3 regions of the Streptococcus sp. UBA4344 genome follow, and region 1 is predicted to be linked to each of the others. Evidence: predicted binding sites of a transcription regulator. Region 1 holds the regulator's gene; each other region holds the start of a gene.
The links. The regulator Rex, encoded in region 1, represses fermentation and respiration genes when NADH is low (regulators of the CRP and FNR family bind a similar motif). The targets are predictions, from matches to a motif close to TTGTGAANTANTTCACAA.
Positions count from the first base shown of each region.

Region 2: B4D49_RS02485 (class II fructose-bisphosphate aldolase) is a predicted target of Rex. The motif match lies at 9,095-9,112, and genes of this name have one in related genera.
Region 3: adhE (bifunctional acetaldehyde-CoA/alcohol dehydrogenase) is a predicted target of Rex. The motif match lies at 4,544-4,561, and genes of this name have one in related genera.

Region 1 is NZ_DGTE01000015.1:43,735-54,816, reverse strand. Features, by position in the region: gene B4D49_RS02855 (AI-2E family transporter) at 1-759, shown strand, start outside; gene radC (RadC family protein) at 811-1,491, shown strand; gene B4D49_RS02845 (redox-sensing transcriptional repressor Rex) at 1,590-2,231, opposite strand; gene B4D49_RS02840 (DUF1831 domain-containing protein) at 2,365-2,712, opposite strand; gene B4D49_RS02835 (cysteine desulfurase family protein) at 2,714-3,829, opposite strand; gene B4D49_RS02830 (ribose-phosphate diphosphokinase) at 3,838-4,809, opposite strand; gene B4D49_RS02825 (CYTH domain-containing protein) at 4,896-5,465, opposite strand; gene B4D49_RS02820 (GTP pyrophosphokinase) at 5,597-6,262, shown strand; gene B4D49_RS02815 (NAD kinase) at 6,237-7,073, shown strand; gene B4D49_RS02810 (RluA family pseudouridine synthase) at 7,070-7,960, shown strand; gene pta (phosphate acetyltransferase) at 7,978-8,967, shown strand; gene B4D49_RS02800 (SDR family oxidoreductase) at 9,048-9,803, shown strand; gene B4D49_RS02795 (hypothetical protein) at 9,834-10,127, opposite strand; gene B4D49_RS02790 (hypothetical protein) at 10,078-10,239, opposite strand; gene B4D49_RS02785 (Cof-type HAD-IIB family hydrolase) at 10,415-11,082, shown strand, end outside.
Region 2 is NZ_DGTE01000014.1:4,278-15,359, reverse strand. Features, by position in the region: gene B4D49_RS02540 (alpha/beta fold hydrolase) at 1-69, shown strand, start outside; gene truA (tRNA pseudouridine(38-40) synthase TruA) at 184-933, shown strand; gene B4D49_RS02530 (bifunctional hydroxymethylpyrimidine kinase/phosphomethylpyrimidine kinase) at 923-1,690, shown strand; gene B4D49_RS02525 (ECF transporter S component) at 1,677-2,144, shown strand; gene B4D49_RS02520 (TIGR01440 family protein) at 2,163-2,726, shown strand; gene B4D49_RS02515 (mechanosensitive ion channel family protein) at 2,776-3,618, opposite strand; gene tig (trigger factor) at 3,792-5,075, shown strand; gene rpoE (DNA-directed RNA polymerase subunit delta) at 5,270-5,842, shown strand; gene B4D49_RS02500 (CTP synthase) at 6,123-7,727, shown strand; gene B4D49_RS02495 (alpha/beta hydrolase) at 7,855-8,784, shown strand; tRNA gene B4D49_RS02490 (tRNA-Leu) at 8,844-8,929, shown strand; gene B4D49_RS02485 (class II fructose-bisphosphate aldolase) at 9,156-10,037, shown strand; tRNA gene B4D49_RS02480 (tRNA-Thr) at 10,162-10,234, shown strand; gene rpmB (50S ribosomal protein L28) at 10,409-10,597, shown strand; gene B4D49_RS02470 (Asp23/Gls24 family envelope stress response protein) at 10,713-11,078, shown strand; gene B4D49_RS02465 (DAK2 domain-containing protein) at 11,078-11,082, shown strand, end outside.
Region 3 is NZ_DGTE01000005.1:29,823-40,904, reverse strand. Features, by position in the region: gene pnp (polyribonucleotide nucleotidyltransferase) at 1-1,056, opposite strand, end outside; gene B4D49_RS00950 (GlsB/YeaQ/YmgE family stress response membrane protein) at 1,260-1,490, opposite strand; gene adhE (bifunctional acetaldehyde-CoA/alcohol dehydrogenase) at 1,668-4,349, opposite strand; gene rpsO (30S ribosomal protein S15) at 4,839-5,108, opposite strand; gene B4D49_RS00935 (MFS transporter) at 5,268-6,428, opposite strand; gene B4D49_RS00930 (Crp/Fnr family transcriptional regulator) at 6,490-7,161, shown strand; gene def (peptide deformylase) at 7,228-7,842, shown strand; gene B4D49_RS00920 (NADPH-dependent FMN reductase) at 8,201-8,746, opposite strand; gene B4D49_RS00915 (NADPH-dependent FMN reductase) at 8,896-9,441, opposite strand; gene B4D49_RS00910 (MarR family winged helix-turn-helix transcriptional regulator) at 9,542-9,988, opposite strand; gene B4D49_RS00905 (PolC-type DNA polymerase III) at 10,100-11,082, opposite strand, start outside.

The DNA of each region.
Region 1 (11,082 bases):
AATTTTATTAAAGAAGTGAGTGATAATAAGGCTATCAAAGAACTGTTTGATTATTTTGGAAATTCATCAGATGTCACATCAACTTTATCAGATTACAGCCAACAGATTTTGAATCAAGTGTTGTCAGTTTTGACAGGAATCCTCACATCTGTGAGCACTATTGCCTCAACTTTGCTTAATGTCTTTATTAGTTTAGTCTTCTCAATTTATGTTTTGGCTAGTAAAGAGCAACTGGCTCGCCAATTTAATCTTTTGATTGATTCTTATTTGGGAAGATATGCTAAAACTGTTCATTATGTCTTAGGGATTTTACACAATAGATTTCATGGTTTCTTTGTAGGACAGACTTTAGAAGCAATGATTCTTGGTAGCTTGACAGCAGTAGGAATGTTTCTATTTAGTTTCCCTTATGCGGCAACAATTGGTATTTTAGTTGCATTTACGGCATTAATTCCTGTTATTGGTGCTTATATCGGAGCGACCATTGGTTTTATCTTAATTGCCACACAATCCGTTTCACAAGCGTTTCTCTTTTTAGTTTACTTGATTGTTTTACAACAATTTGAAGGGAATGTCATTTATCCGCGTGTCGTTGGTGGTTCAATTGGATTACCAGGTATGTGGGTCTTAATGGCAATCACAATCGGCGGTGCTTTATGGGGTATCCTTGGAATGCTAGTCGCTGTACCTTTGGCAGCAAGTCTTTATCAAATCATTAAGGATAATGTTGCTAAGCGACAACAAAATCTTTTAGAATAATTGAATTGAAAAATACCTCTAACTTACGAATAAATAAGTGGAGGTATTTTTATGTATGCAATTGAAATGAAAACAGATGCCATGTTGCCGCGTGAGCGTTTAAGAGATTTGGGAGCAGAGCGCTTAAGTAATCAAGAACTATTGTCTATTTTATTGCGGACAGGCACCAAAACAAGACCTGTTTTAGAAGTTGCTAATGATATTTTAAAGCATATAGAGTCACTTGCTGATTTTCAGCATTTATCCTTGCAAGAACTACAAAAGATAAAAGGGATTGGTTATGTCAAATCCATTGAAATCAAAGCAATGATTGAACTAGCCAAGCGTATCAGTAAAGCAGAATACATTCAAAAAGAGCGTATTATGAGTAGTGAGCGTTTAGCAAGAAAGATGATGTTGGAGTTGAGCGACCACAAGCAAGAACATTTAGTAGCCATTTATTTAGACAGTCAAAATCGGATTATTGAACAGCGGACCATTTTTATTGGTTCAGTACGACGTTCTATAGCAGAACCTCGTGAGATTTTGTACTATGCTTGTAAGAATATGGCGATATCTATCATCATTGTTCACAATCATCCATCTGGTTCTCCGTCACCAAGTGAGAACGATTTACGTTTTACTGAGAAAATGAAGCGAGCCTGTGAGGATATTGGGTTAATTTTTTTAGATCATATTATAGTAGGGAAATACCAATATTATAGTTTTAGAGAAGAGACAGATGTGTTGTAATTTATAAGAAAAACCCGAGATATCATTTCTCAGGCAATAAAAAGTATTCTAATACTAAACAAACTTAGCTAAGCAAAAAGCAGTTGGATTTTGTTTTATTATTGGTTAGATTGACTCATAAAGTAAAGAAGTGTCTGTAATTCACTTGTTAAGTCAACATATTGAACAATCACACCTTTAGGGACATTAAGATGGACAGGAGAGAAACTTAAAATTCCTCGGATACCAGCCTCAACTAAAATATCAGCAACTTCTTGAGCTTTAGTACTTGGAACTGTTAAGATAGCAGTCTCAATGCCAGCCTCTTGTGCGTGCTCTTTGAGTGATGAGATTCCATAAACAGGAATACCATCAGAAGTTTGATGCCCAACAATTTCATTGTCATCTGTGTCAAAAGCCATAGCGATTTGCATCTTATTACGATCATGGAAGCGGTAGTGAAGTAATGCTCGTCCGATATTTCCGCAGCCTACCAACAAAACATTTGTTGTAGAGTGGTCGTTCAAAATATCAGCGAAGAAATTCATTAGTTTTTTGACATCGTAGCCAAAGCCACGTCTTCCTAGTTCACCAAAATATGAAAAATCTCGGCGGACTGTCGCAGAATCGATTCCCATAGCATCTGCAATTTGTTTTGAACTTGCTTTTTCGACATTATCTGTATTAAAACGTTTAAAAATACGATAATAAAGTGAGAGTCGCTTAGCTGTTGCTTTAGGAATAGATTTCTCAGTAGTCACAATACCATCTCCCTTTTACTTGTTACATCTATTGTAACAAAAACTTTGTGAAATTAAAAACAAATTTTACAAAATAGAGTAAAAAAACAACTCCAAGGCTAATGAGAAGTAGCTTTGGAGTTGTTTTTATTGATTAAGCTTCTTTTTTAGTGAAAATATCACGTTCAACGAGGCTGTCCATCAAGAAATAGAATTTCTCTTGAAGAATTTTATTATCTTCAGATTTGAAGATGTTAACAAAGCGAAGGCCTGACTTATCAGTGATGCTTAGTTTAAAACCTGTTAAATCTTTATTGATAGTGATTTTCAATGGGAATCCGTCACCTGAATTAGGCACTTTTTCCAATAAACGCGTTAATTCGTAATTACCGACACGATTTTGTACAAAAGTTGTGTCACGAAGCGTGTATTTTTTAATGTTATCGCTAATAGCATAGCTGTAAAGACAGTCTTTTAAAGTGATTTCTTTTTCAAATGCCATCCTATTTTCCTACAATTTCTTTTAATTTTTTAGCGAGTTCTTGAACTTCTTCAATAGTGTTAAGTTCAGAGAAGCTAACGCGAATTGATTCTGTCAAACGTGGTGAATCTTCACCATATAGGCTTGCCAAAACATGACTTGGATCAACAGTACCAGCGGTACAAGCAGAACCAGTTGAGACAGCGATACCAGCTAAGTCAAGTTGTGTTAGGAGAATACCGTTGTTTTTATTTGGAAAACCAATATTAAGCACGTGTGGCATTTTGTTTTGGCTACCGTTGATGTAATAATCTAATCCAGAAATAGCATCAAGGAATGCTTGACGCAAATCTTGGACGTGTTTGTAGTTATCATCTTTATTAGCAACAGCGTCTGATAAGGCTTGTGCCATACCAGCAATACCAATCATATTTTCAGTACTAGCTCGACGTTTTTCTTCTTGCTCTCCACCAAGGAGCAAATTATCAAAGTGTTGAGGTGTTGAGTAAAGAATACCCACACCTTTTGGTCCGTGGAATTTATGAGCAGAAGCTGAAAGGAAATCAGCTTTAATCTCTTCAGGATAAACATCAATTTTCCCGATTGCTTGAACAGCATCGACATGAAAAGCAGCTTGGTGGTCTTGAAGCAGTTCACCAATTTCTTTAACAGGGAGCAAATCACCAGTTTCATTGTTAGCAAACATTGTGCTGACTAAAATCGTGTCATCACGAAGAGCGTCAGCTACTTGTTTTGCAGAAATATGATCATTTTCCGGTTTTAAATAAGTAATTTCAAAACCAAAGCGTTTTTCCAGATACTCCATTGTGTGAAGCACTGAATGGTGTTCGATGGAAGTCGTAATGATGTGTTTTCCTTTAGTTTGATTAGCGAGAGCATAGCCTTTGATGGCAGTGTTGTTACTTTCAGTAGCTCCAGAAGTAAAGATAATGCGGCGTGGGTCAGTTTTTAAAGCTGAGGCAATTGTTTGGCGGTATGAACGCAAACGCTGGTTAGCGTGACGTCCAATTCCATGAATACTTGATGGGTTACCAAAATCGTTAGCCATGATTTCTGTCATTGCATCAATAACAGAAGGTGTGAGAGGGGTAGTTGCAGCATTATCGAGATATATCATATATTAAATTAATCCTTTTTAGCGTTATATGAGAACAATGGGCTGAGCGGAGTTTTTTCGTGGATACGAATAATCGCATCAGCAATCAACTTGCTTGCTGAAAGATATTTAATATTTTTTGGCAAGCGTTCGTTAGTAGCAACTGAGTCAGTTACTAAAATTTCTTTGATAGGAGCAGCATCAAGGCTTTCTGCAGCAGCGCCAGCAAATAATCCGTGGCTTGCTACGGCGTAGATTTCAGTTGCACCATTGCGTTCAACGATTTTAGCAGCTTCAGCAAATGTTTTACCTGTGTTCAAGATGTCATCGATAAGGATTGCTTTTTTACCTGCAACTTCACCGATGATGTATCCTTCTTCACGGTGTGCATCATCTTCAGCATAGTCGATGATAGCGATTGGTGAGTCGAGAGTTTGAGCCAAGCTACGAGCACGTTTGATACCAGAGTTTTTAGGGCTGACAACAACAACGTCTTCACCTTTCAAACCAAGGTCGCAGTAGTATTTAGCAAACAATGGAACAGTAAAGAGGTTATCAACTGGGACATCAAAGAAACCTTGTACTTGAACAGCGTGAAGATCAAGTGTCAAAAGACGGTCAACTCCAGCTTTAACAAGCATGTTTGCTACAAGTTTAGCTGTGATTGGTTCACGTGATGCAGCGATGCGGTCTTGACGTGAATATCCAAAGTAAGGGATAACGACATTGACAGTGTGGGCGCTGGCACGTTTACAAGCGTCTACCATAATCAAGAGTTCCCAAAGGTTGTCATTAACAGGGTAACTAGTTGATTGGATGATGTAGATATCATCACCACGAACTGTTTCTTCGATGTTAATCATGATTTCGCCGTCTGAAAACTTGCGTGTTGACACTTTTCCAAGAGGGACTCCAACTTCGTCCGCGATTTTTTGTGCAATCTCTACGTTAGAAGAAAGAGAAAAAAGCTTGAATTGTTTGTCGGCGTAATGTTCTGCCATGATATAAATAAACTCCTTTAAAATTAATACTTATATTTTACCAAAAAAACTGAAATAATTCAGCATTTTCTAAGGAAAAAGCGTGGTTAAATTCGCTTAAGGGTTGCGCTAAAGCGAGCAACTTTGCTTTTAGCATACTTGAAATCAATGTCGTGCTGAGCTAAGAAGTTATCAAAATCTTTTTTACCTTTTTCAGCATTCTCAACTTCAAGTTCAAGTTCATAATCTTTGATATCAGCATACTGGTTGCTATCAAGAGCCATAAGACCAATATCAGTCATGGTTTCACGACGCGTTGTCGTGAGACTACCAAAATTTTTAAGGCTCGATAGTTTAACACCATTTTCTTCAATAAGCTTTAGGAAATCAACTTCTGGAAATTTTCCTGATTTGATGATTTCTTTTGCTTCAGCGACACTTAAGTCGTAGTTGTACTCTAAATTTCCAACTTCTTTCGGAATTTTCAATGTAATCTCTGCACGATTTGGCAATGTCCGAATGCGAAGAGACATACGGTGAGCTTTCATATCGAAATTCTCTGAATCGAAGTAGTAGTTCGTCTGTGTAATAGGCGTAACATGTGAGAGTTGACTATTTAGACGATTGAATTCGTCTTTAGTGAGTAATGTTTTGTACTCAATTTCAAGGTGTGTCATAAAAATAATTTTCCTTTTTTGTCCATAAAAGTATGGTATAATAAGTTTATTATATTAATTCTATACAAAAGTCAATTTTTTGACAAGGATTGGTCATGTCCGCGTGACAGGTCCATTAGGAAGGAAACCTTATGGATTGGGAGAAATTTTTAGATCCATATATACAAACTGTTGGTGAACTGAAGATTAAATTGCGTGGGATTCGTAAGCAATTCCGTAAACAAAATCGACATTCGCCGATTGAATTTGTGACTGGTCGCGTTAAATCAGTCGAAAGTATCAAGGAAAAAATGGTGCTACGCGGGATTAAACCAGAGAATATTGCTCAAGATTTGCAAGATATTGCTGGTCTTCGTATTATGGTTCAATTTGTTGATGACGTTGATGAAGTTTTGGCACTTTTACGTAGTCGACATGATATGAAAATCGTGCAGGAACGTGATTACATCACGCATATGAAAGCCAGTGGTTATCGTTCATACCATGTTATTGTGGAATATCCCGTTGATACCATTGATGGTCAAAAAACAGTTCTAGCTGAGATTCAGATTAGAACACTTGCCATGAACTTCTGGGCAACGATTGAACATTCATTGAACTATAAATATAAAGGCGAGTTTCCTGATGAGATTAAAAAACGTTTGGAAACAACGGCAAAGATTGCGCTTGAGCTGGATGAAGAGATGCGAAAAATTCGCGAGGATATTAGGGAAGCACAGCTTTTATTTGATCCCGCAAGTCGGAAATTAAGTGATGGTGTAGGAAATAGTGATGACACAGACGAATATTACAGATAAAGTGACGCGTGTTGCTATTGTAGCAAACGGGAAATATCAAAGTAGACGAGTTGCCTCAAAACTTTTTGCGGCTTTCAAGGAAGATAAACGATTCTATTTGTCTAAAAAGGATCCAGATATTGTCATTTCCATTGGTGGTGATGGCATGCTTTTATCTGCCTTTCACATGTATGAGAAAATCCTTGATAAAGTGCGTTTTGTGGGAATTCATACTGGTCATCTTGGTTTTTACACTGATTATCGAGATTTTGAAGTTGAGAAGTTAATTGAAAATTTGCGATCTGATAAAGGACGTAAAGCTTCGTATCCTGTTTTACGAGCTAAAATCACATTAGATGATGGGCGTGTGGTCAAGGCGCGTGCGCTTAATGAAGTAGCTATTAAACGTATTGAAAAAACAATGGTTGCTGATGTTATCATCGATAAAGTGAAGTTAGAACGTTTCCGTGGTGATGGTATTTCGGTATCGACACCAACAGGAAGTACGGCTTACAATAAATCTTTAGGTGGTGCTATTTTGCATCCGACGATGGAAGCCATGCAATTAACAGAAATTTCTAGTCTTAATAATCGCGTTTATCGCACACTAGGATCTTCAGTCATTGTTCCTAAAAAAGACAAGATTGAAATTGTCCCTAAACGTCAGGGCGTTTATACAGTATCAATCGATAATAAGACCATGCATTATAAAAATGTGTCTAAAATTGAATATTGTATTGACAATAAAAAAATTAGTTTTGTGGCAACACCCTTCCATACTAGTTTCTGGGAGCGCGTGAGAGATGCCTTTATAGGAGAAGTAGATTCGTGAGATTTGATTTTGTTGCGGACCGACGAACAAAAGTAAAAACATTTTTAAAGGGACATGATGTCTCAAAAGGCTTGTTAGCCAAAGTGAAATTTAAAGGTGGTAATATTTGGGTAAATGGCGTTGAGCAAAATGCCATTTATTTATTGGATGAAGGGGACCTTGTTACAATTGAAATTCCTGATGAACAAGAACATGAAACCTTGATTCCGGTCAAACATGACCTTAATATTGCCTACGAAGACGAGCACTTTTTAATTTTAAATAAGCCACATGGTTTTGCTAGTATTCCAAGCGTTTTGCATTCAAATACCATTGCTAACTTTGTGAAACATTATTATTTAGAACAAAATTATCCAAATAAACAAGTGCACATTGTCACACGTCTTGATAAGGATACGAGTGGGTTAATGCTTTTTGCAAAACATGGTTATGCTCATGCGAGACTTGATAAGCAACTGCAGAATAAAACAATTGAAAAACGCTATTATGCTTTGGTTTCTGGGCAGGGTGAATTAGCAGATGAGGGTGAGATTATTGCTCCGATTGCTCGCTCAGAAGATAGTATTATCACACGTTGTGTTCATCCTTCTGGAAAATATGCTCATACTAGTTATCGTGTTGTCGAACGTTTTGGGGAAGTTGCTCTGGTAGATATTCGACTTCATACTGGTCGTACGCACCAGATTCGTGTTCATTTTTCTCATATTGGTTTTCCACTTTTAGGAGACGATATGTATGGTGGACGCATGGATTTTGGTATCACACGTCAGGCGCTACATTGCCATTATTTGCGCTTTGTTAACCCTTACACAAATGAAGAGATAATCCAGACTACAAACTTGACAGATGACTTTGATAGCGTTATCATGGAGCTACAACAAAATTAGATGGAAGGTTAATTTTTATGGGAATTCGATCTTTATTTGGTAGCTTAAGGGAAAAGATTATTGGTAAAAACCTTAAAATTGTTTTTCCTGAAGGAAATGATGAACGTGTTCTTCGTGCAGCCGCTCGTTTAAAATTTGAAGGTTTGGTTGAACCAATTATTTTGGGAGAAGCTACGGAAGTTCGAGAATTATTGGCTAAATTCGGTTTTGCAGATCAAAACTATGTCATCATTAACCCTCAAACTTATGATAAGTTTGATGAAATGAAGGAAGCCTTTCTTGAAATCCGAAAAGGTAAAGCAACTCCTGAAGACGCTGATCGTCTCCTAAAAGACGTCAATTACTTTGGTGTTATGTTGGTTAAACTAGGGTTAGCGGATGGTATGGTTTCTGGTGCTGCTCACTCAACTGCGGATACTGTTCGTCCAGCACTTCAAATTATCAAGACAAAGCCCGGTATTTCCAGAACGTCAGGTGTCTTCTTGATGAATCGTGAAAGCACTGATCAACGTTTTATTTTTGCGGATTGTGCTATTAATATTGATCCGAATGCTCAAGAATTGTCTGAAATTGCCTTGAATACTGCTGATACAGCAAGAATTTTTGATATTGACCCTAAAATTGCCATGCTTAGCTTTTCAACAAAAGGTAGTGCTAAAGCTCCTCAAGCTGACAAAGTTCGTGAAGCAACTCAATTGGCTAAGGGGCGTGAACCTGAGCTAGCTATTGATGGTGAATTACAATTTGATGCTGCTTTTGTTCCAAGTACAGCAGCTGTTAAAGCACCAGATAGTAAGGTTGCAGGTCAAGCAAACGTCTTTATCTTCCCAGATCTTCAATCAGGTAACATTGGTTATAAGATTGCTCAACGACTTGGTATGTTTGAAGCGATTGGGCCAATCCTTCAAGGGTTGAATAAGCCAGTCAATGATTTATCACGTGGTTCAAGTGCTGAAGATATTTATAAATTAGCGATTATCACAGCAGCTCAAGCTGTTGATTGTTAATGACATGAATAACTAAAAAAATCAGTTGGTCGTTTAGCCAACTGACTTTCTTATATTTATAGATTTAGAAAGAGAATAGAATGATAAAAATTGCATTAGTAACAGGAGCATCTGCTGGGTTTGGTAGAGCCATTGTTAAAAAGTTAGTTGAAGATGGTTATCAAGTGATTGCAAGCGCACGTCGCTTGGAAAAATTGCAGAGCTTGCAAGACGAACTTGATAAGGACAAGGTTTATCCATTACAGATGGATGTTTCAGATACTCAGCTGATTGATCAAGCTTTAGCAAGTTTACCAGAAGCTTGGCAACACATCGACCTTTTAGTTAATAATGCTGGTTTGGCACTTGGTTTAGACAAGGCATTTGAGGCCGATTTTACTGACTGGATGACCATGATTAATACTAATATCGTAGGTCTTGTTTATCTGACACGCCAAGTCTTACCAGACATGGTTAAGCGTAATTCAGGGATGGTTATTAACCTTGGGTCAACAGCAGGAACTATTCCATACCCAGGTGCCAATGTTTACGGTGCATCAAAAGCCTTCGTCAAACAATTCTCGCTAAATTTGCGTGCTGATCTTGCTGGGACAAAGATTCGTGTGACGAATATCGAACCAGGGCTTTGTGAAGGAACAGAGTTCTCAAATGTCCGCTTCAAAGGTGACGATGAACGTGCTGAGAAACTTTACGAAGGAGCGAACGCCATTACGCCAGAAGATATCGCAAGCACTGTTTCTTGGGTGGCTAGTCAACCAGAACATGTTAATTTCAACCGTATTGAAATGATGCCAGTGTCTCAAACATACGGTGCTCAACCGATATATCGTGATTAAGAATAACAAAAAGAGCCTTTTGGCTCTTTTTTAATCATCAAAAATTGGGTTGGTGTTAGAAGGACCTGATGTCACATCAGACCATCCAACGATTGCTTGACCAGATTCATTTAGGTAACTTGCCAGAACAGGCTTTAAGTCTTGGATAAAAGTAATAACACCCATAAGTTCACCAGAATCATCTTTAACTGCTTGATAAGTTTGAAATAAGATACGGTCAAATGATTCGGTAGGAATTTGAAAATGAAGGGCTTGTTCTGGTGCTTGTTCAAGGCTAGTCCAAACCCCAAACCCATTGTGGCAATTCTTTCTCTTCCTCATCATCAGAGAAAAAAGATCCATCTGAACGGTTATTACTGTATATAAGTTTTAAATCTTTATCATAAAAACTAGCACGGTAAGGTAGGTGTGCTAGCAATTTTTTAATAAGTTCCATGGATTCATCATAGCGATTTTAGATTAGAAATGCAACTAAGTTGCTTGAGGGGGGTTAGTATTAGTTTGTGGTTAAAAATAGCAGAGGAAAGTATCAGTTTTTCGTAAGATATAACTATCGTTTTCAAACTTTTCTTAGTAAAATAGAGGCATTAAAAAACGAAGAGGACAGTGCTGTGAGTAAAATTATTTTTTTAGATGTTGACGGGACTTTGGTTGATTATCATAATCGTATTCCAGAATCAGCGGTCAAAGCTATTCGAAAAGCGCGTGAGAACGGACATGCCGTCTTTGTCTGTACAGGTCGTAGTCGTGCAGAGATGCAACCTGAACTTTGGGAAATTGGCTTAGACGGGATGATTGGCGGAAATGGTTCTTATGTGGAACATGATGGTCAAGTTATCATGCATCAAATGATTTCAAAAGAAGATTCAAAGGCCATCGTAGATTGGTTGCATGAAAGAGGATTGGAATTTTACCTAGAATCAAATAATGGTTTATTTGCATCTGAAAACTTTAAAGAGGCAGCACGTCCAGTCATGCGTCAATACGTCATGCAAAAAGGAAAATCAGCAGAAGAAGTGGAGCACATGGAAGCAGAGGATGCTCTTCATGGCTTGGTGTATGGTGAAGAATTGTACCGTGATGATTTGAATAAAGTCAGCTTTATTTTGAACTCTTACCAAGATCATTTGGATTCAGCCAAAGTTTTCCCAAATTTAAAAGCTGGAACATGGGGTGGTCGTGGTGAGACGGCATTGTTTGGTGATCTAGGTGTCAAGGATATTACCAAAGCACATGCCATTGATGTTCTTTTGGAACATTTAAAAGCTGATAGAAAAGA
Region 2 (11,082 bases), on a different contig from region 1:
GGGCATTCAATGGCTTGGGAAAATCCTTCAGGACTTGCTAGAAGTATTGCTGCTTGTTTACAGGCTTAAAAAATTGAGACTGGACTCTGTTTTCCAATCTCTTTTTTTATGTTAAAATCTGTACGGGGACAGTCTGTTCTAAATTTTCTGGAAAGTCTCCTAGGAAGATGATAAAATACACACATGGTAAGATATAAAGCAACAATTTCTTATGACGGTAGACTTTTTGCTGGTTTTCAGCGTCAGCCGAGTGAACGTTCAGTTCAAGAAGAACTTGAAAAAACGTTACAAAGATTAAATAGCGGCAATCCTGTTAAAGTACATGGTGCTGGCCGTACGGATTCTGGTGTTCATGCTTATGGGCAAGTGGTTCATTTTGATTTACCACAATTGCGAGATGTGGAAAAATTACGTTTTGGTTTAGACACACAATCTCCAGAAGATATTGATGTTGTAAAAATTGAACAAGTCAGTGATGAGTTTCATTCTCGCTATAACAAGCACAGTAAAACTTATGAATTTTTAGTCGATGCTGGTCGTCCCAAAAATCCCATGATGCGTCACTATGCGACGCACTATCCATATCCTTTGGATTTGTCTTTGATGCAGGAAGCGATAAAGGATTTAGTTGGGACTCATGACTTTACGGGATTTACAGCTTCAGGGACTTCTGTAGAAAATAAAGTTCGTACGATTACGCGCGCAACGGTTACGATTGATGAAAAAACTGGCTTCTTTGTCTTTACTTTCAGTGGAAATGGTTTCCTTTATAAGCAGGTTCGTAATATGGTTGGAACTTTGCTGAAAATTGGGAATGGCCGTATGCCAGTTAGTCAGATTAGAACTGTTCTAGAGTCTAAAAATCGTGATTTAGCTGGTCCTACGGCAGCGGGAAATGGTCTTTATTTGAAGGAGATTATTTATGACGAATAAGTACGTTTTAGCGATTTCTGGGAATGACATTTTTAGTGGTGGTGGCCTTTATGCTGATTTGGCGACTTACACTACTAATCATTTACATGGTTTTTTAGCTGTCACTTGTTTAACAGCTTTAACAGATAAAGGTTTTGAGGTCTTTGCGACAGATGAGGCAATCTTTTCTCATCAATTAAATAGTCTCAAAGATGTTCCTTTTTCAGGGATTAAACTAGGTTTGCTACCAAACGTTAAAGTTGCTGATTTAGCGCTTGATTTTGTTAAAAAGCACACAGAAATTCCAGTGGTTTTAGACCCTGTTTTGGTTTGTAAAGAAAAACATGATGTTGAGGTTTCAGCTTTGCGTGATGAACTTTTGAAGTTTTTTCCTTATACCACAATTGTTACACCAAATTTGGTGGAAGCTGAGCTATTGACCCAAATGTCAATCAAATCTTTAGATGATATGAAAGCTGCTGCTAAATGTTTACATGAGTTAGGCGCTAAGAATGTTGTCATCAAAGGTGGCAATCGTTTGAGTGAGGAAAAGGCGATTGATGTCTTTTATGATGGTAAAGAAATTTCTATTTTTGAAACGCCTGTTCTTGATACGAATAATATTGGCGCTGGTTGTACTTTCGCATCAAGTATTGCAAGTCAAATTGTTTTAGGGAAATCTCCGAAAGAAGCTGTGGCATTGTCTAAGGACTTTGTTTTCCAAGCAATTCGTCATTCAGATCAATATGGGGTGAAACAAAATTATGAAGAAGACTAAGACACAAACGTTAACCCTCTTAGCTGTTTTGACTGCTTTAAGTGTGGTTCTAGCTTATATTCATATTCCAACACCGACAGGTTATTTAACACTTCTTGACGTTGGGATTTATTTCACGGCTTACTACTTAGGGGCAAAGTCTGGTGCTGTTGTTGGCGGTTTATCAGGATTTTTGATTGATCTATTGCTAGGTTATCCTCAATATATGCTTCATAGCTTGATTGCTCATGGCACTCAAGGTTATTTTGCGGGGTGGATTGGCAAAAAACGTTTTTTGGGACTTGTCTTATCTAGTATCGCTATGGTGGGTTGGTATTTCTTGGCAGCTCTACTTTTAGGGTATGGTTGGGGTGCAGCTTGGGCTAGCATTCCAGGGAATCTTTTACAAAACTTCTTTGGTATGTTAGTCGGTTATTTGGTTTATTACTTGGCTTATCGACGTTTTGAAAAGTAATTAAATTGGAGGCTTGAAATGAACTTAGAAGCATTAGCAAAACAAACACGAGCAATTGTTGTTGATATTATTGAACGATCTGCGATTAAAAAAGGACAAATTTTTGTGCTTGGTTTATCTTCTAGCGAGGTAGCAGGTGGTTTAATTGGTAAAAATAGCAGCGCTGAAATTGGTGAAGTGATTGTTAAAACAATTCTCGAAGAATTGAATGCGCGAGGAATTTACCTAGCTGTTCAGGGGTGTGAACATTTAAATCGTGCTTTAACAGTTGAACGTGAATTAGCTGAAAATAAAGATTTAGAGATTGTTAATGTTATCCCTAATTTACATGCTGGTGGTAGTGGACAAGTAGCTGCTTTTAAATTTATGCAAGACCCAGTTGAAGTTGAAGAAATTGTGGCACATGCTGGTTTAGATATTGGAGATACTTTTATTGGTATGCATGTGAAGCGCGTGCAAGTTCCACTAATTCCTATCCAACGTGAATTAGGCGGTGCTCATGTTACAGCGCTTGCTAGCCGACCAAAATTAATCGGTGGGGCGCGTGCAACTTATACAGCAGATCCTATTCGAAAATTTTAAAAAAAGAAAAGGTTGAAGTTAAGTGGCTTCAACCTTTTTGATACTTAAATTATTTGGTAAGAGTTGGGTTAGCGTACATTGTTGGCAAATGAATGTCATTTTCCAAAAGAGCTTCCTGGTAAAGACGATAAAAGTTTGAGTAGATGTAACTTTGTTTACCGTTTTGAACGAAAATGTCAATACGGAACACCAACTGAGCTGTGCTGTTAGTACGTGGTCCAAGAATTGTTGGACTACCAACGATTTCAGGGTAATTTTCTAATTGCTCTTGGTTAATTGTTTTAATAATATCTGAAACTTTTTCTAAGTCAGTATGAGCGTAGATTGGAATATCGATTTGTACACGCATATCACCACGTGATTTATTTGAAACGACTGTAATGTTACGATTGGGGATAAAGTGCAAAGTACCATCGAAACCACGAATCTGTGTGGTACGGATACCAACACTTGAGATATTTCCTTCAATCGAACCGATGACTACTGAATCTCCAACTTCAAATTGATTTTCCAGAAGTATGAAAAATCCATTGACAAGGTCAGTTAAAAATCCTTGTGCACCAAGTCCAAGTGCAACACCAGCAAGTCCGGCCCCGGCAAGTAGACTAGAAACGGGAACGCCTATAATACTTAGTACCCAATAGAGTAAGAAAAAGTAAATCGTGTAGCTCATGATATTATGCAAGAGCTTGATAATTGTTTTTTGACGAGCTTCTGTTTGACGAGAAAGGGTAATTGATTTTTCGATTGCGTGTTTAAAAATAAAGTTCGCAACACGTTTAGCAATCAAGAAGAAAACAAAGAGTAGAAGTAATGAAACAAGTTTAGAAAATATTTCTACAGCAATTTCTTCTACTTGAAGTTGCTCGATATATTTTGAGATAATGTTCATATCCTTAGTTTATTAAAAAAATGAATCTCAGGCAAGCTTTTGGTGTGATTCGATTGGAAAACTGGAAAGAATTGGCAACTAAATTGCCGGTGATTTTTGCACAAAAAACTTTAAAAAGCCCGTAAAATATGGTAAACTAAACTGTATATAAAATTTTAAGGAGAAATGACTTCATGTCTGTATCATTTGAAAACAAAGCTACTAACCGTGGCGTGATTACATTCACAATCGGTCAAGATAAAATCAAACCAGCTCTTGATCAAGCTTTCAACAAAGTTAAGAAAAATTTGAATGCACCTGGATTCCGTAAAGGTCACATGCCACGTGCCGTATTTAACCAACAATTTGGTGAAGAAGCTCTTTACGAAGATGCATTGAACGCACTTCTTCCAGAAGCATACCAAGCAGCAGTTGCAGAACTTAGCCTTGATGTTGTTGCTCAACCAAAAATTGACATCCAATCAATGGAAAAAGGTCAAGAATGGACATTGACTGCAGAAGTTGTTACAAAACCAGAAGTTAAACTTGGTGACTACAAAAACCTTGAAGTTTCAGTAGAAGCTTCTAAAGAAGTAACTGATGCTGAAGTTGACGAAAAAGTTGAACGCGAACGCAACAACCTTGCAGAACTTATCGTTAAAGAAGGTGCTGCAGAACTTGGTGATACTGTTGTTATCGACTTCGTTGGTTCAGTTGACGGTGTTGAATTCGACGGTGGTAAAGGTGAAAACTTCTCACTTGAACTTGGCTCAGGTCAATTTATCCCTGGTTTCGAAGACCAATTAGTTGGTTCTAAAGCAGGTGAAACTGTAGAAGTTAACGTAACATTCCCAGAAAACTACCAAGCTGAAGATCTTGCTGGTAAAGCTGCTAAATTCGTAACAACTGTTCACGAAGTTAAAGCTAAAGAAGTTCCAGCTCTTGACGACGAATTGGCTAAAGATATCGATGAAGAAGTTGAAACTCTTGACGAATTGAAAGCTAAATACCGTAAAGAACTTGAATCAGCTAAAGAAATCGCATTTGACGATGCTGTTGAAGGTGCTGCTCTTGAATTGGCTGTTGCTAACGCTGAAATCGTTGAATTGCCAGAAGAAATGGTTCACGATGAAGTTCACCGCGCTATGAACGAATTCATGGGTAACATGCAACGTCAAGGTATCTCTCCAGAAATGTACTTCCAATTGACTGGTACAACTGAAGAAGATCTTCACAAACAATACGAAGCTGACGCTGACAAACGTGTTAAAACTAACCTTGTTATCGAAGCTATCGCTAAAGCTGAAGGATTCGAAGCTTCTGATGAAGAAATCGAAAAAGAAATCAACGACCTTGCTTCAGAATACAACATGGAAGTTGAACAAGTACGTAACCTTCTTTCAGCAGATATGCTTAAACACGACATCGCTATGAAGAAAGCTGTTGAAGTCGTAACAAGCACTGCTAAAGTAAAATAATTTATCCTTAGATAAATAGTTATAAAGTCAGGTAATCAGTAGATTACTTGGCTTTTTATGCCCTTTATCAGAAATTCTTATAAATCTTTTGACGAATTGACAAAATTAGCGTAAAATAGAGAGTAACGAAAATTAAGATAATAGGGTTTTTGTGGCTGTTTGCTCACATCCTAAGATTAATAAGGAGAATTACCTTGGAATTAGAAGTATTTGCTGGACAAGAAAAAAGCGAACTCTCAATGATCGAAGTAGCTCGTGCTATTTTAGAAGAACGCGGACGTGATCATGAGATGTATTTCAGCGATCTTGTAAATGATATTCAAAACTACCTCGAAAAATCAGACGCAGACATTCGTGAAGCTTTACCATATTTTTACTCTGCATTGAACGTTGACGGAAGCTTTATTCCACTTGGCGATAACAAATGGGGACTTCGTTCATGGTATGCTATCGATGAAATCGACGAAGAAATCATCACACTTGAAGATGACGAAAATGGTGCACCAAAACGCAAACGTAAACGCGTTAATGCCTTTATGGATGGTGATGAAGACGCTATTGATTATTCAGATGATGATCCAGAAGACGATGATTACTCTGCTAAATCTTCAGACATGGAATACGATGATGAAAATCCAGATGACGAAAAATCTGAAGTTGAATCATACGATTCAGAAATCAACGAAATCATCCCAGATGATGACTTGGATGAAGACGTTGATATCAACGAAGAAGATGATGAAGATGATGATTTAGACGAAGAATAATCGTTTCAAGCGCCGAAATTTAAATTAAAAAAACTTATTCATATCATTTGACAAAAGTCTCAGGATAGTTTATAGTATTATTCGGGCACCTCTTTTTTAGAGGTCGGAGAAAAGCTCCCTAACTTTTTAGGGAGCTATTTTTGTTTTCCTAAAAGTAAATGGCCATTTGCTTTTTTTCATTTATCGAATAATTTTGTTAATTATTTGATTTTCTTTCGCTTTCAATTTTTCAAGCACTTATCGTTTGCTATCATTTTTTATTTTAAAGGAGTTTTATTTAATGACTAAGTATATTTTTGTTACTGGTGGTGTTGTTTCTTCTATCGGTAAGGGAATCGTTGCTGCAAGTCTTGGTCGTCTTTTGAAAAATCGTGGTCTTAAAGTGACTATCCAAAAATTTGACCCATACATTAACATTGACCCAGGTACAATGAGTCCTTATCAACACGGTGAAGTTTATGTAACAGACGATGGTGCTGAAACTGATCTTGACCTTGGTCACTATGAACGTTTCATCGACATTAACTTAAATAAATATTCTAACGTTACAACTGGTAAAATCTACAGTGAAGTTCTTCGTAAAGAACGTAAAGGTGAATACCTTGGAGCAACTGTCCAAGTTATTCCACATATCACTGACGCATTGAAAGAAAAAATCAAACGTGCTGCAACAACTACTGACTCTGATGTTATCATCACAGAGGTTGGTGGTACAGTTGGTGATATCGAAAGTCTTCCATTCCTTGAAGCGCTTCGCCAAATGAAAGCAGATGTTGGTGCTGATAACGTTATGTACATCCACACAACACTTCTTCCATATCTTAAAGCTGCTGGTGAAATGAAAACTAAACCAACACAACACTCAGTTAAAGAATTGCGTGGACTTGGTATTCAACCAAATATGTTGGTTATCCGTACTGAAAAACCAGCTGGCCAAGGCATTAAAAATAAATTGGCGCAATTCTGTGACGTTGCTCCAGAAGCTGTTATTGAGTCACTTGATGTGGATCACATTTACCAAATTCCACTTAACATGCAAGCTCAAAACATGGACCAAATCGTTTGTGATCACTTGAAACTTGATGTACCAAAAGCTGATATGTCAGAATGGTCTGCAATGGTTGATAAGATCATGAACCTTAAGAAATCAACTAAAATTGCCCTTGTTGGTAAATACGTTGAATTGCCAGATGCTTACCTTTCAGTTGTTGAAGCACTTAAACACTCAGGTTATGTTAACGATACAGCTATTGATCTTAAATGGGTTAACGCTAACGATCTTACTGCTGATAACGTTGAAGAAATGCTTGGTGATGCTGATGGTATCATCGTACCTGGTGGATTTGGTCAACGTGGTACAGAAGGTAAAATCGAAGCTATCCGTTATGCACGTGAAAAAGATGTTCCTATGCTTGGTATCTGTCTTGGTATGCAATTAACATGTGTGGAATTTGCTCGTCACGTTTTGAATATGGAAGGAGCAAACTCAGCTGAGCTTGATCCAGATACTAAATACCCAATCATCGACATCATGCGTGATCAAATCGATATTGAAGACATGGGTGGAACACTTCGTCTTGGACTTTACCCATGTAAATTGAAACCAGGTTCACGTGCTGCACAAGCTTACAACAACCAAGAAGTTGTGCAACGTCGTCACCGTCACCGTTACGAATTTAATACTAAATTCCGTGAACAATTTGAAGCTGCTGGATTCGTCTTCTCAGGTGTATCACCAGATAACCGTTTGATGGAAGTTGTTGAATTGCCAGAGAAAAAATTCTTCGTGGCTGCTCAATATCACCCAGAACTTCAAAGCCGTCCAAACCGTCCAGAAGAACTTTACACAGCCTTCGTCACAGCGGCAATTGAAAATAGTAAATAATAGTAGAAATTACTAAATAATATACACCCTTCTAACCACTTCTAAGGTTTAGAGGGTGTTTTTTATTTAATGTTATTGTTACATTAGAAGTCTTCCCTTTTCAAGAAAAAATAGTATAATAGTGAGCATGAGAAAATTAAGAATAAGGAAACGTAGTATTTTGTTATGGATAATTGCTCTGGTGTTTGTAGCAAGTGTTGGAGCAAGTTTTTATTTCTTCCATGTTGCACAAATTCGCGAGGAAAAATCTTTTATTAACAATAAACCACGTCCAAAAGATAGTAGTCTATACACTTACGAACAAAGTTTTGATCAGTTAACAAAAGAAACGCGATGGATGACTAATCAAGGATTAAAGCAAGATGCTTGGTATGTTCCAGCAGCAACTGAAACAAATAAAACAGCAATTGTTGTTCACGGCTTTACAAGCGCAAAAGAAGATATGAAACCTTATGCCTGGATGTTTCATGAACTAGGTTACAATGTCCTTATGCCAGATAATATGTCCCATGGCGACAGTGAAGGTCAAATCATCGGGTACGGATGGAATGATCGTCTAAATATTGTAAAATGGGCGCAGTTATTGGTTGAAGAAAATTCTGATAGTCAAATTACGTTATTTGGAGTTTCTATGGGTGGAGCTTCTGTTATGATGGCTTCAGGTGAGGAAAACTTACCAAAACAGGTAGTTAATATTATTGAAGACTGCGGCTATAGTAGTGTTTGGGATGAGTTGAAATATCAAGCAAAAGCAATGTATAATTTGCCAGCCTTTCCAATTCTTTATGAAGTTTCTGCAGTATCAAAAGTTAGAGCAGGCTTTTCTTATGGGCAAGCAAGTTGTGTTAACCAATTAAAAAATAATACGCGACCAATTCTTTTTATCCACGGAAGTGAAGATTACTTTGTACCAACAAGTATGGTTTACAAAAACTATCGTGCAACAAAAGGCTATAAAGACCTTTATATAGCTAAAGGTGCTGCGCATGCCAAATCGTTTGAAAGTGATCCTAAAACATACATTGAAACAATTTCAGCTTTTTTGCAAAAAAATTGAAAAATAGTGTTGACAGGAATGTGAATAGCTGATATAATTTTATATGTTGTTAAGGAACAGCGGAAATGGCGGAATTGGCAGACGCGCAGGACTAAGGATCCTGTGATCGCTTTAGATCGTGAGGGTTCAAGTCCCTCTTTCCGCAGAGTAGACAAGCCAGAGAGTGCTTGTCTTTTTTTGTGCCTGTAAAATTATAGGTGAAAGCAATAAATGAAAGCTTTGAGAATATATGAAAATATTTTCTTTTTTACGCTGCTTTTTTCACAGAAAATTAGTCAAATTGTAAGTAAAGCTAGCAATCTTTTTTAATTTGTGATAGAATGTACATATAAAAAGGGTATATCCCAAAAAATAAATAGGAGGCCTATATAATGGCAATCGTTTCAGCGGAAAAATTTATCAAAGCTGCCCGTGAAAACGGATATGCGGTTGGTGGATTTAACACAAACAACCTTGAATGGACTCAAGCAATCTTGCGTGCAGCAGAAGCTAAAAAAGCTCCAATTCTTATCCAAACTTCTATGGGTGCTGCAAAATACATGGGTGGTTACAAACTTTGTAAAACACTTATCGAAAACCTTGTAGAATCAATGGGTATCACTGTACCAGTTGCTATTCACCTTGATCACGGTCACTTTGAAGATGCATTGGAATGTATCGAAGTTGGTTACACTTCAGTTATGTTCGACGGTTCACACCTTCCACTTGAAGAAAACCTTGAAAAAGCTAAAGAAGTTGTAGCTAAAGCTCACGCTAAAGGCGTTTCAGTTGAAGCTGAAGTTGGTACTATCGGTGGTGAAGAAGACGGTATCGTTGGTGACGGCGAACTTGCTCCAATCGAAGATGCTAAAGCTATGGTTGCTACAGGAATCGACTTCCTTGCAGCAGGTATCGGTAACATCCACGGTCCATACCCAGCAAACTGGAAAGGTCTTCACCTTGATCACCTTGAAAAATTAACTGCTGCTGTTCCAGGATTCCCAATCGTATTGCACGGTGGATCAGGTATCCCTGACGATCAAATTCAAGCAGCTATCAAACTTGGTGTAGCTAAAGTTAACGTTAACACTGAATGCCAAATCGCATTCGCTAAAGCTACTCGTAAATTTGTTGCTGAATACGAAGCAAACGAAGAAGAATACGATAAGAAAAAACTCTTCGACCCACGTAAATTCTTGAAACCAGGTTTCGAAGCTATTACTGAAGCTGTTGAAGAACGTATCGACGTATTTGGTTCAGCTAACAAAGCTTAATCAGACTTCGTTTCGTTGAAAAAACTTCCCTTTTGGGAAGTTTTTTTGTGCTCTCGATACATTTTATAGGAGAATTAACTCTTTTGTTGACATTTTTTTAGTGAGTGCTATAATGAACCTGTTAGCCGATTTAGCTCAGTCGGTAGAGCAACGCACTCGTAACGCGTAGGTCGTAGGTTCAATTCCTGCAATCGGCAGAAGAGGTAAAAAAGTCCCGATGGGGCTTTTTATTTTTGGAAAATAGAGAGCTTTTTCTAAAAATATTTTAATGATTATTGGCTAAAAAGCTTGCTAAAATATGGTCAATATGTTATCATTTTATGGTATGTGGTGTAAAACACCTATAATCTAAGTAGGAGGACGCAGATAAAATGGCTAAAGTTTGTTATTTCACAGGTCGTAAGACTGTATCAGGAAACAACCGTTCACACGCAATGAACAAAACAAAACGTGCAGTTAAACCAAATCTTCAAAAAGTTACTATTCTTGTAGATGGAAAACCTAAAAAAGTTTGGGCATCAGCTCGTGCGCTTAAATCTGGTAAAGTTGAACGCGTATAAAATAAAAGCCGAAAGGCTTTTTTCTTTGTTTTGTAGCCGGTAATTTTCCATAATTTTTTACAATACGGCTAATATATGGTAAAATAAACTGATAAAAACTTTTGAGGTAGTAAATATGACTGTGAAAATTAATACAAAAGATGGCCAAATTGAGTTATCTGACGACGTAATTGCAACTGTTGTTGGTGGTTCAGCAACAGAAATTTTTGGTGTTGTTGGTATGGCAAGTAAGAGTGCTCTTAAGGATAATTTTCAAGCGCTTCTGCGTAAAGAAAACTACGCAAAAGGTGTTGTTGTCAAATCAACAGAAAGTGGTATTTCAGTCGATGTTTACACTGTAATGTCATATGGTGTTAAAATTTCTGAGGTATCAAAAAACATTCAAGAACGTGTCAAGTTCAACCTCGAAAATCAACTTGGCCTTTCAGCAGACATGGTGAATGTTTACGTACAAAATATTAAAGTTGTAGGAGAAGATTAGTGTC
Region 3 (11,082 bases), on a different contig from region 1:
TTGAGTTTGTCCACGTGTGAACAAACCAGAACCGTGAACTTTTGGAATGTAGTCGATTTCAGCATCCAATGGGCGAATTTCATCAACACGACGACCATCAGGACGAATCTTATCTTCTGTAATCAAACGACGAACTTCAGCGTGTTCCATTTGTTCCAGAATTTCAGCAACATCACGCATAATTGTTTCGTAGTTTTCGTCATCAGCGTAACGTTCTTCATAGACAGCAGTGACTTCTTCTTTAACAGCTTCTGTTGCTGCTTCACGCGCTTTTTTCTCTTCAACTTGAACAGCTTTTTGAAGATCTGCGTTGTAGGCTGCGATAATTTCAGCTTGCAATTCTGGATCAACTTGAAGTAATTCAACTTCTGCTTTTTCTTTACCAACAGCTGCGACGATTTCTTCTTGGAAAGCAATCAATTCTTTGACAGCTTCGTGACCTTTAAGAAGAGCTTCAAGCATGATATCTTCTGACAATTCTTTGGCACCAGATTCAACCATGTTGATGGCTTCTTTTGTACCAGCAACAGTCAATTCAAGAAGTGAAGCTTCTTTTTGTTCTGCTGATGGGTTGATGATAAATTCACCATCGATATAAGCCACTTGAACCCCTGCGATTGGTCCATTGAATGGAATATCTGAAATAGACAAGGCTAATGAGCTACCAAACATAGCTGCCATTGGTGCACTAGCATCTTCGTCATAAGAAAGAACAGTGTTAATCACTTGAACTTCATTACGGAAACCTTCTGCAAACATTGGACGAATTGGACGGTCAATCAAGCGAGCTGTCAATGTCGCATCAGTTGTTGGACGTCCTTCACGTTTGTTGAAACCACCTGGGAATTTTCCAGCGGCGTACATTTTTTCTTCGTAGTTAACTTGAAGTGGGAAGAAGTCACCTGTAGACATCTTTTTAGACATTACAGCCGCACTAAGAACTGTTGATTCACCGTAGCGAATTACTACAGCGCCATTAGCTTGTTTAGCAACTTGACCAATTTCAACAACAAGTGGTCGACCAGCAAAGGTTGTTTCAAAAGTTTGTTTTGACATTTTTATTCCTCTAACAATTTTTTTGATACGTCTGTTTTCTACAAAAACCAGTCTGTAAAAGACTTATAAACTCGTCTTTGCATAAAACCACGTATCTCCACTATTTTATCACATTTTAGAGGAAATGGCAGAGCTCTAAGACCGAAAGCGCAAAAAAAGTAGCTATCTCGAAATAGCTACTCTGTTATATCTTTTGACATCTATCATCTAAATAATAAATCCACCACAGCAATGACAATAATCGCACCAAGAATAGATGGTAAAATAGCCATACCTGCCAAACTTGGCCCCCAAGAACCAAATAAAGTTTGACCAACAAATGAACCAACAAGTCCTGCAAAAATATTATAAATACATCCCATTGATTCACCTTTTTTCGTAATAGCTCCTGCTATTATCCCAATAAGTGCACCAACAATTAATGACCCAATCATAACATTCTCCTTTTTATGCCTTTATTTAAAAAATCTGCTTTTTTACACCACCATTCTATCATAATTTCTCGTGTGCGAAAATTAAAAAGCAAGCACCATTTAAAAGACTACTTTTCTTAAATTAAAAACACAAAAACCTCCTTTTCAGGAGGTTTTTAAGCATTGAACAATGCAATATTAGAACATGTCAATCAACAATTGTTTCAACTCAGCAATATATGGTTGACGAGGGTTAGCAGGTGTACATTGGTCATCGTAAGCAAGTGATGCTAATTTATCAACTGCTGCATCAAAGGCTTCTTTTGTAACACCATTTGCAGAAAGACGTGGATCAACATCAACTGCTTTCATCAAAGCATCAATACGTTGGCAAAGTGCTTCTACTAATGCTGCATCATCTTTACCTTGAAGACCAAGGCTACGAGCAATATCAGCGTAATCACGTTGTGCACGATATTCTTCATAACGTGGGAAGACTGAACGTTTCACATTTCCTGCAACACCATTGTAACGAATAACATGTTGCATAGCGATTGAAATAGCTAGACCGTGAGGAAGACCAAATTCACCACCAGTTTTGTGTGCGATTGAGTGATTAATACCTAGGAAGGCATTTGAGAAGGCCATACCTGCAAGTGTTGCAGCATAGTGCATATTTTCACGTGCTTGTTCGCCACGAAGTGTAGGATTCTTAGGATCGTAGTTATAAGAATCTTCCAAGTTTTCGATAACTAATTTAATAGCTTCAAGAGACCATGGACGAGTCAAATCAGATGCCATAACTGAAACATAAGCTTCAAGGGCATGTGACAAAGTATCCAAACCAGAAAGAGCAACGGTACGTTTTGGCACTGTCATAACAAATTCTGGGTCAACAATAGCAACTTGTGGTGTCAATTCATAGTCAGTCAATGGATATTTAACGTGAGTATGATCATCAGTAATAACAGCGTAAGGTGTTACTTCTGAACCTGTACCAGATGTTGTTGGGATACAGAAGAGACGAGTTGCTGTTTGATGTTTGAATTTTACGATACGTTTACGGATATCAATGAATTTTTGTTGCAAACGTAAGAAGAGTTCGCTGACGTTTTCGTAGCTATCAAGAAAATCAGCTTCTTGATCAAGTGAGTATTCATAGATGTAACGTGCAATTTTAGCCGCATCAAGTGCTGAACCACCACCGACTGCAATAACTGTATCTGGTTTGAAATCACGCATTTGTTTTGCGATTTCAATTGTTTGACCAAGTGTTGGGTCTGGTTTGATAGTGCCGTAAATTGATGTCGCAACTTTTTCATCACGCAATGCCAATTGAGCAAGGACAGTATCAACAAAACCAAATTGAACCATACCTGGGTCAGCAACAATCAAAGCACGTTGCATTGATTCGTATTCGTCTTGCAAATAAGAGATAGCATTTTTTTCGTAGTATGTTTTTTCTGGTAGGCGAATCCATTGAGGACGGTTGCGACGTTTAGCAACTGTCTTAACATTTAAGAGATCGCCAGTTGAAAGATTGTGTGACAATGAATTTTTCCCCCATGATCCTGTTCCAAGTGTTAAGCTAGCTTTAAGTGCGTCTGTGTAGACATCACCGATACCTCCGACTGAATCTGGTTGGTTAACCAAGACACGAGATGCTTTCACAGCATCACCATATTCAGCAACAAATGGGTCTGCTTGTGAACCAATTTGAATACCAGCATTGTGTCCTGCACCTTGGTAGTCAAGAAGTGCTTCAACAATTTCAACACCTTCTTTACGGTCTTTAGCTTTATAAACTGAAAGGAGTGGAGAAAGTTTTTCAGAAGATAGTTTTTCACCAATGTTTTTCTTATCAAGTTCAAACAAGAGAACATCTTTACCTTCTGGTAATTTGACACCGGCTTGTTCACAAATCCAAGTGGCAGGCATTCCGGCAACTGGACCGTTAACTCCGTGTCTATCATTAAAGACAAAGTCTTCAATTTTCTTATAGTCCTTCTTAGGCACAAGGTAGGCACCCTTATCTTGCATTTTTTGAAGCCATTCATCATAGATTGGTGCTTCAACAACTGCAGAGTTTTCAGTTGCACAAATCATACCGTTATCAAAACGTTTTGATAGCAACAAATCTTCTACAGCACGATCAACATGGGCAGTTGCATCAACGTAGATAGCACCGTTACCAGCACCAACACCCATTGATGGGTTACCTGATTTAAGAGCGGCATTTACCATACCAGGTCCACCAGTTGCCAAAATAGAAGCAATTTTCGGATTTTGGATAAGCGCTGATGTGTTTGCAAGAGATGGTGTTTCAATCCATTGAACAATGTTTTCTGGAGCACCAGCTTTAATAGCAGCATCGTAAAGAATTTGAGCTGCATGTGCTGAACATTTTTGTGCTTGTGGGTGGAAGGCAAAAACAATCGCATTGCGTGTTTTAAGAGCTACCAAAATTTTGAACATGGTTGTTGATGTTGGATTTGTTGTTGGAACAATACCAGCCAAAACACCAAGAGGTGCAGCAATTTGGATACTTCCTGAAACCTTATCTTCACCAATGATACCTACTGTTTTTTCGTTTTTAATACGTTCATAAACGTACTCAGTAGCGAAGTGGTTCTTAATATCCTTATCCTCAACGACACCACGACCAGTTTCTGCATGAGCTTCTTTTGCTAATTCAAGTGAAGCTTCTGAACCTGCAAGAGCCATCGCTGCTACGATATTATCAACTTGTTCTTGTGAATAAGTTGCATAAATACGTTCAGCTTCAAGAGCTTTTTCGACAAGAGCTCCAGTGTACTGTTGAGCCAACTCTTCAGCGCTCAACTCGTTATTCTTTACATCTGCATTTGTTGCTTTAGCCATTAAGAAAACCTCCTTATAAGTACCCTTAAAAATAAGTGCCTCATTTTTTGAGAAGAACTATATTAATGATTGATACTAAAATAAAAACAAGACCGTATAGTCTGGAATTTCAAAACTCAACGTCACTACTTGAGGTTCTCTTCACTATAAAAACTACACAAAATCAACAGTTAAATTCTTTAATCATCATATCATTGTGATATTCTTCACCAATTATATTAACCCTTTTTCAAAAAAAGGTCAAGTGTTTTTTGTAAGCTTTTTCATTTTTATTGTAAAAGCAATGTAAGGGGATACAAATTACACTTGCGTTTTTCCTTTTATATTAATACTTTTGTCACTTTTAACATTTTAATGCTATATAAAACCTCATTTTCATTAAAATACACCCAATGGGAAGGTGATTAATTTTGTTAATCAACTGAAGCATTTGCACACAAAAAAGCTTCTTGGAAAATCCAAGAAGCTTTTACGTGACCTAACGTCAGATTAACGACGAAGACCAAGTGATGCGATCAATTCGCGGTAACGGTTAACGTCTGTACGGCGAAGGTATGCCAACAAGTTACGACGGTGACCGATTTTTTTCATCAATCCACGGTAAGTTGCGTGGTCTTTTTTGTGTTGTTTAATGTGCTCGTTAAGGTGGTTGATTTCCCAAGTAAGAACAGCTACTTGAACTTCAACTGAACCTGTGTCACCTTCGTGACGTGCGTATTGAGCAATGATTTCATTTTTTTTCTCTTTTGAGATTGCCATAATAATTTTCTCCTTTATATTGCTTCATCCGAGTGGTAGGTTTTTGGCGGATCCTACGACCAAGAAGAAGTTACTTGTCTTACGACAGTCCTTATTGTAGCAGATTACTTCTGCTTTTGTCAAAGGTTTTCCCTTAATTTAACTAGACTTTAACACAAATTATTTTTTTGTTAAAAAGCGTGTTTTAAAGACTAGTCCAAAGCTAATAACAAGACTGATAATCGCATAAATCACAAAAGCAAATCCTGGTTGTGGGTTTACTTTTGAAAAGAGGTTTAGAGTAAATGCTGCACTAGCCCCACCTAAGTTACAGAACAATAGAACTAATGTTGTCGCATTACCGATCAGTTGTGGCGAAATTTTCGTTGACACATTACTAAAGACGTTTGTTACAACGATGCTGTACCAGAAACCTGATAACATTGCTCCGATAAGCATAACCCAAAGGTTATGAGCAAACCCTAACAAGAAAAGACCGAGAGCAAACGGAAGCAATGAAACAGTGATCAAATTTTTGTTAAAACGAACCAACAAAGCTTCAAAACAGATTCCTGAGAGAATTCCCATAAGCATCATACCACTCAAGATAAGACTTGCTTGACGTGGACTTCCAAGATGCAATTGGTCAACAATAACTGGGATTCGAAGACTATTTGCACTATTGATATTAATCACAAAACCTGCTAATAACGATAGACCAACAATATATAAGATATCAGCTTTCGTAAACTTAGCACGTGATTCTTTTGGGGTATCTTTAACTTCTACCTTAGCTTTTGGTGCAAAGAGAAGATAGAACACGAGGACTGGTAAAGCAAATAAATAAACACTAAATGTCCATGACCAGCCTAGAACAACAAGAAAACCAACAATCATGGTCAACAAGGCGTTACCAATAATTTCAAACGATCCACGAAGACCGAGCATTTGAGCTTGTTCTCTACCAGCATAAGTTTCACTGATGATACTAATCGCACGTGAGTTAATAAAACCAATTCCAATACCAAGTAAAACACGTGAGACCACAACTAATGAGTAGCTCTGCAACATTACAGGCATACTACCACCAAAGGCAATTAATAAAAGTCCAAGAATAATGCTGAGACGTTCAGAGATTAGACGTTCGGTAATTGGATTTAGTAACAACATGGCAAGAATCGCAAAAGATGATAGTGAAAATAGAAATTCTACCTGACTAGCAGCGTATCCTTGCTGATGAAATGTTGTAATCATTTGGGGTAATGCTGTCGACGGTGATAAGGTCGAGACCAGCATCAAAGATAAAGATAGGAGACTAAATTTCTCCAAAAATGTTTTCATAGAAACTCCTTACTTGTTTTTTTCATCATTTCCAGTATAATCAAAGTTAGCGCATAAAAATATGACTTTTGTCACAAAGGAGGTCTGTGTGTCTTTAGAACAATATATTCAAGACTATCAGCTTGAAAAAATCTTTCCTAAACATTATTTTGATAAATTACAAGTTCGTGAATTAGTAGCCGGAGATGCTATTTGTCACCAAGGAGAAGCTTTAACTGCACTCTCTTTTTTCGCTAAAGGAAAATTAAAAATTGTTCGTCGTTTATTTAACGGTAAAGAACATATTCTAGATATTAAAGAAAAACCAACTCTGATTGGTGATATTGAATTATTAACCGATCAACCTATCGTTTCTTCAGTTATTGCACTTGAAGATACTCTGGTTATCCAACTTCCCTTGACTGGGATTCGCAAAGAATTATTAGCTGATAATGATTTACTCCTAAATCTTAGCAGAGGCCTAGCTCAGTCACTTTATGAGCAAAACATCCATGCCTCAACGAATTTGAATTACACACTTAAAGAACGCCTAGCTACTCATATCTTGGCTATCGAAGATAAAGGTGTCTTCAAACTAGAATTAACTAATCTTGCTGATTCCTTCAGTGTCAGCTACCGACATTTACTTCGTGTCATTCATGAATTTATCGATTTAGGAATTATTGAAAAACGTCGCCCTAACTATTATATCAAAGATATGGCGCAACTCATTGACTTGAAGATTACTAACTGAGCCTTTAGCTTTCTCGTTCAGCATTTTTATGCTATAGTGTTATATAGAATAATTTGAGGAGAAAATATGTCAGTTATTGAAAAATTAGCTAAACCAAGTCATTTAATCAATATGAACGATATTATTCGCGAAGGTCATCCAACTTTGCGTAAGATTTGTGATGATGTCACATTCCCATTATCTGATGAAGAAATCATTTTAGGTGAAAAAATGATGCAATTCTTGAAAAATTCTCAAGACCCTGTAACAGCTGAAAAAATGGGCTTGCGCGGTGGTGTTGGACTTGCAGCACCACAATTGAATGTTTCAAAACGAATCATTGCCGTTCTTGTACCAAATATGGAAGATAAAGATGGCAATCCACCAAAAGAAGCTTACAGCTTACAAGAAGTAATGTACAATCCAAAAGTTGTTGCACACTCAGTTCAAGATGCAGCACTTGCTGACGGTGAAGGTTGCTTGTCTGTTGACCGTGTCGTTGAAGGATACGTTGTTCGTCATTCTCGTGTGACTGTTGAATACTTCGACAAAAACGGTGAAAAACACCGCATCAAACTTAAAGGTTACAACTCAATTGTTGTTCAACACGAAATTGACCACACAAATGGTATCATGTTCTACGATCGCATCAACGAAGATAATCCATTTGCTATCAAAGACGGTATGCTAATTGTCGAATAATACATAGAGAAACTGAGGACATTTCCTCAGTTTTTTTGTATATAACAAACGAGAGTGGGACAAATAAAAACTAAAAAGCGAATCAGTAGTTTCATAGGAACTTGATTTCTCAGCAAATCTCAATTTCTTGTTGCTGACCTAAAACGGTCTATTCTCAAACCGTTTTTGACACTGTGTTTTGTTTATTATAACTATATAAATAAAGAGGCTGGGAACTTTTATCCCAACCTCTTTTTTATTTAGTCACAGCGTTATATTGAAAGGCTAAACCAATATTACTGTGAAGATAGTGAGTTAAGCAAAAATAGGAAAGCTCACTCACGGATTTGTTAAATGTTTAAAAATCTTAGATTAATCATTAATCAATTGCAGCAAGAAGTGCTTGAGCTTGTTTATCAAGGTTGGCAAGAACATCATCAGTCGCCACAAACTTACCGTCAACCCATGCTGAGTCATTCACTTGTGTTGTAGTAATTTCATCAACAAATTGTGTACGAATGAATGGGAATAATGCGCGGTAAGCATCTGCCACTGGTTCGTGTCCACCATTTGCAAGGATAGAAACAGTTGTGACTTTTTCATTAAGCGCTGATGGACCTGTTGGATCTGAAAGATCAAGCGCACGGCTCAACCAGTCAAGCAAGTTCTTCACTGAACCAGGAATCGCAAAGTTATAAACTGGTGAGAAGAACCAGATAGCATCAGCTGCCAAGACAGCGTCACGTGCAGCTTGCACAGCAGCTGGTGTGTTAGCTTCCAAATCTTGTGAAAAGACCGGAACCTGTGACCAGTCTAGGTATGATACTTCTGCTTTGCCTTCAAGTGCTTTTTCAGCGTTTTGAGCAAATTGTTGATCAAAAGATCCCTCACGTAATGAACCGACAACAAATAGAATTTTTTTCATGATATATAATCCTTTTCAAATCATTATAATTAAAACGATAGCTATAAGCACTATCTCTGAACTGATGATAGCATCAGCCAATCTTAAAGTCAATTAAGACGACTTGAGAAAAACTGCTTTTCTAAACAGAATTTTACCAAGCTATAAAATTAGTTGATAGCTGCAAGAACAGCGGCAATTTGTTTGTCCAATTGTGCTAGATCAGCTTCTTCAGCCACATATTTACCATCTGCCCAAGCAGAACCATTAATTGTCGCAAGAGTCAATTCGTCAACAAAGTTAGTACGAATAAATGGCAATAATGCACGGTATTGGTCAGCTGCTTTTTCATGGTGAGCCGCAGATGTAATTGTAACAGTTGTAACTTTTTCATTGATAGCTGATGCACCTGATGGATCTGAAAGATCAAGGGCACGACTCAACCAATCAATCAAGTTTTTCACTGGACCAGGGATGTTAGCATTATAAACTGGTGTGAAGAACCATACAGCATCAGCAGCAAGTACAGCATCGCGTGCAGCTTGAACAGCTGCTGGTGTGTTAGCTTCTAAATCTTGTGAAAAGACTGGAACTTCTGACCAATCAAGGTAAGAGACCTGTGCTTTTCCCTCAAGTGCTTTTTCAGCATTTTTTGCCATTTGAGCATTGAAAGAACCTTCACGTAATGAACCGACAACAAATAGAATTTTTTTCATGATATTTCTCCTAACAAAAAGATATTAGTATTTTTATAATCAAAAATCATTTATCACTAATTAGTGATTTATTGTTATGTTGTCATTTTATACTTTATTTTTACTTTTGTAAATTATTTTGCTCACGCGGTTTAAATTTTTTCAGAAGTCGTATTAATTGATCTTGTTCTTCCTCAGTTAAAACTGAAAAAGTCTCTTCAATTTTTGCCATGTGAAGTGGCAAAGCATGCTCAATGACTTGACGACCTACATCAGTCAAACTAACCAGATAAGCACGCTTATCACCCGGACAAGCTTGGCGTACTACCCAGCCTTTTTTCTCCATATTACGGATAACCACCGTCATATTCCCCGAAGTCGCTAGGATACTATCAATTAATTGGCCAACCTTCATCGCTCCTTTGCTATAAAGAACGTCCAAAACTGCAAATTGTGTTTGTGTTAAATCATCTTCCTTGAAAGACTCTGATGTTTTAGCATCGATAGTTCTAAAAGCTTTTCGCAAAACAACCATAGCCTTAACAGCTTTATTTTTGAAGTCGCTCATTGCTACTCCTTTCTGTCTTTTTTTACATAGTATCACTAACTAGTATCTTTTACAAATAGCAGAGCTCAAAAAAGAAACCCTCACTTTGAGAGCTTCTCTAAAATTGGCTTATTAAAAGAAATCGTCGAATAGGCTTAATTGGTTATCTTCTGGCATGTTGCCAAGGATTCCCATTTCATCCATTTTATCGACCAATGTTGCTGAAACACCGCCGCGTTTGCGAAGTTCCATTTTAGATAGGAATTCACCTTCTTCACGCGCTTTAACGATTTGTTTTGCAACGTTTTCTCCGAGACCATCCATAGCTACAAATGGTGGAATAAGGGTATCACCGTCAATGATGAACTCTGTCGCATCACTGCGGTAAAGGTCAAGTTGACCAAATTTATAACCACGTTCGAGCATTTCATTGACAATTTCAAGTGTGGTGTATAAATCAATTTCAACATTTGAAGCTTCGTTATTCTTACGCTTATTAGAAATATCAGCCATGCGTTCTTTCACCGCATCAAGCCCAGCACTCATTGTCTTAATGTCAAAGGCCTTAGCACGGATTGAGAAATAAGCACAGTAATAGTAAATCGGATAATGTACTTTAAAGTAAGCTACACGAAGCGCCATTAAAACGTAGGCTGCCGCATGGGCTTTGGGGAACATGTACTTGATTTTACCACAGGATTCAATGTACCAGTCGGGCACATTATTTTCTCGCATAGCTTCAATGTATCCATTACGTTCCTCATCAGAGATTTTAAGCCACATTCCCTTACGCACACGTTCCATAATGGTAAAAGCCATTTTGGGTTCAAGACCTGCGTGCATAAGATAAACCATGATATCGTCACGACAACCGATAACGGTTTTTAGGGTAGCAATCCCCTCTTTAATCAAGTCTTGGGCATTTCCCAACCAAACATCAGTACCGTGTGACAACCCTGACAACTGTAGCAATTCTGCGAAAGTTGTTGGGTGTGTTTCCTCAACCATTCCACGAACAAAGTTGGTTCCGAATTCTGGGATACCAAGCATCCCTGTCGGTGTTCCAATTTGCTCAGGCGTAACGCCAAGGACTTCTGTGCCTGAGAAGAGTGCCA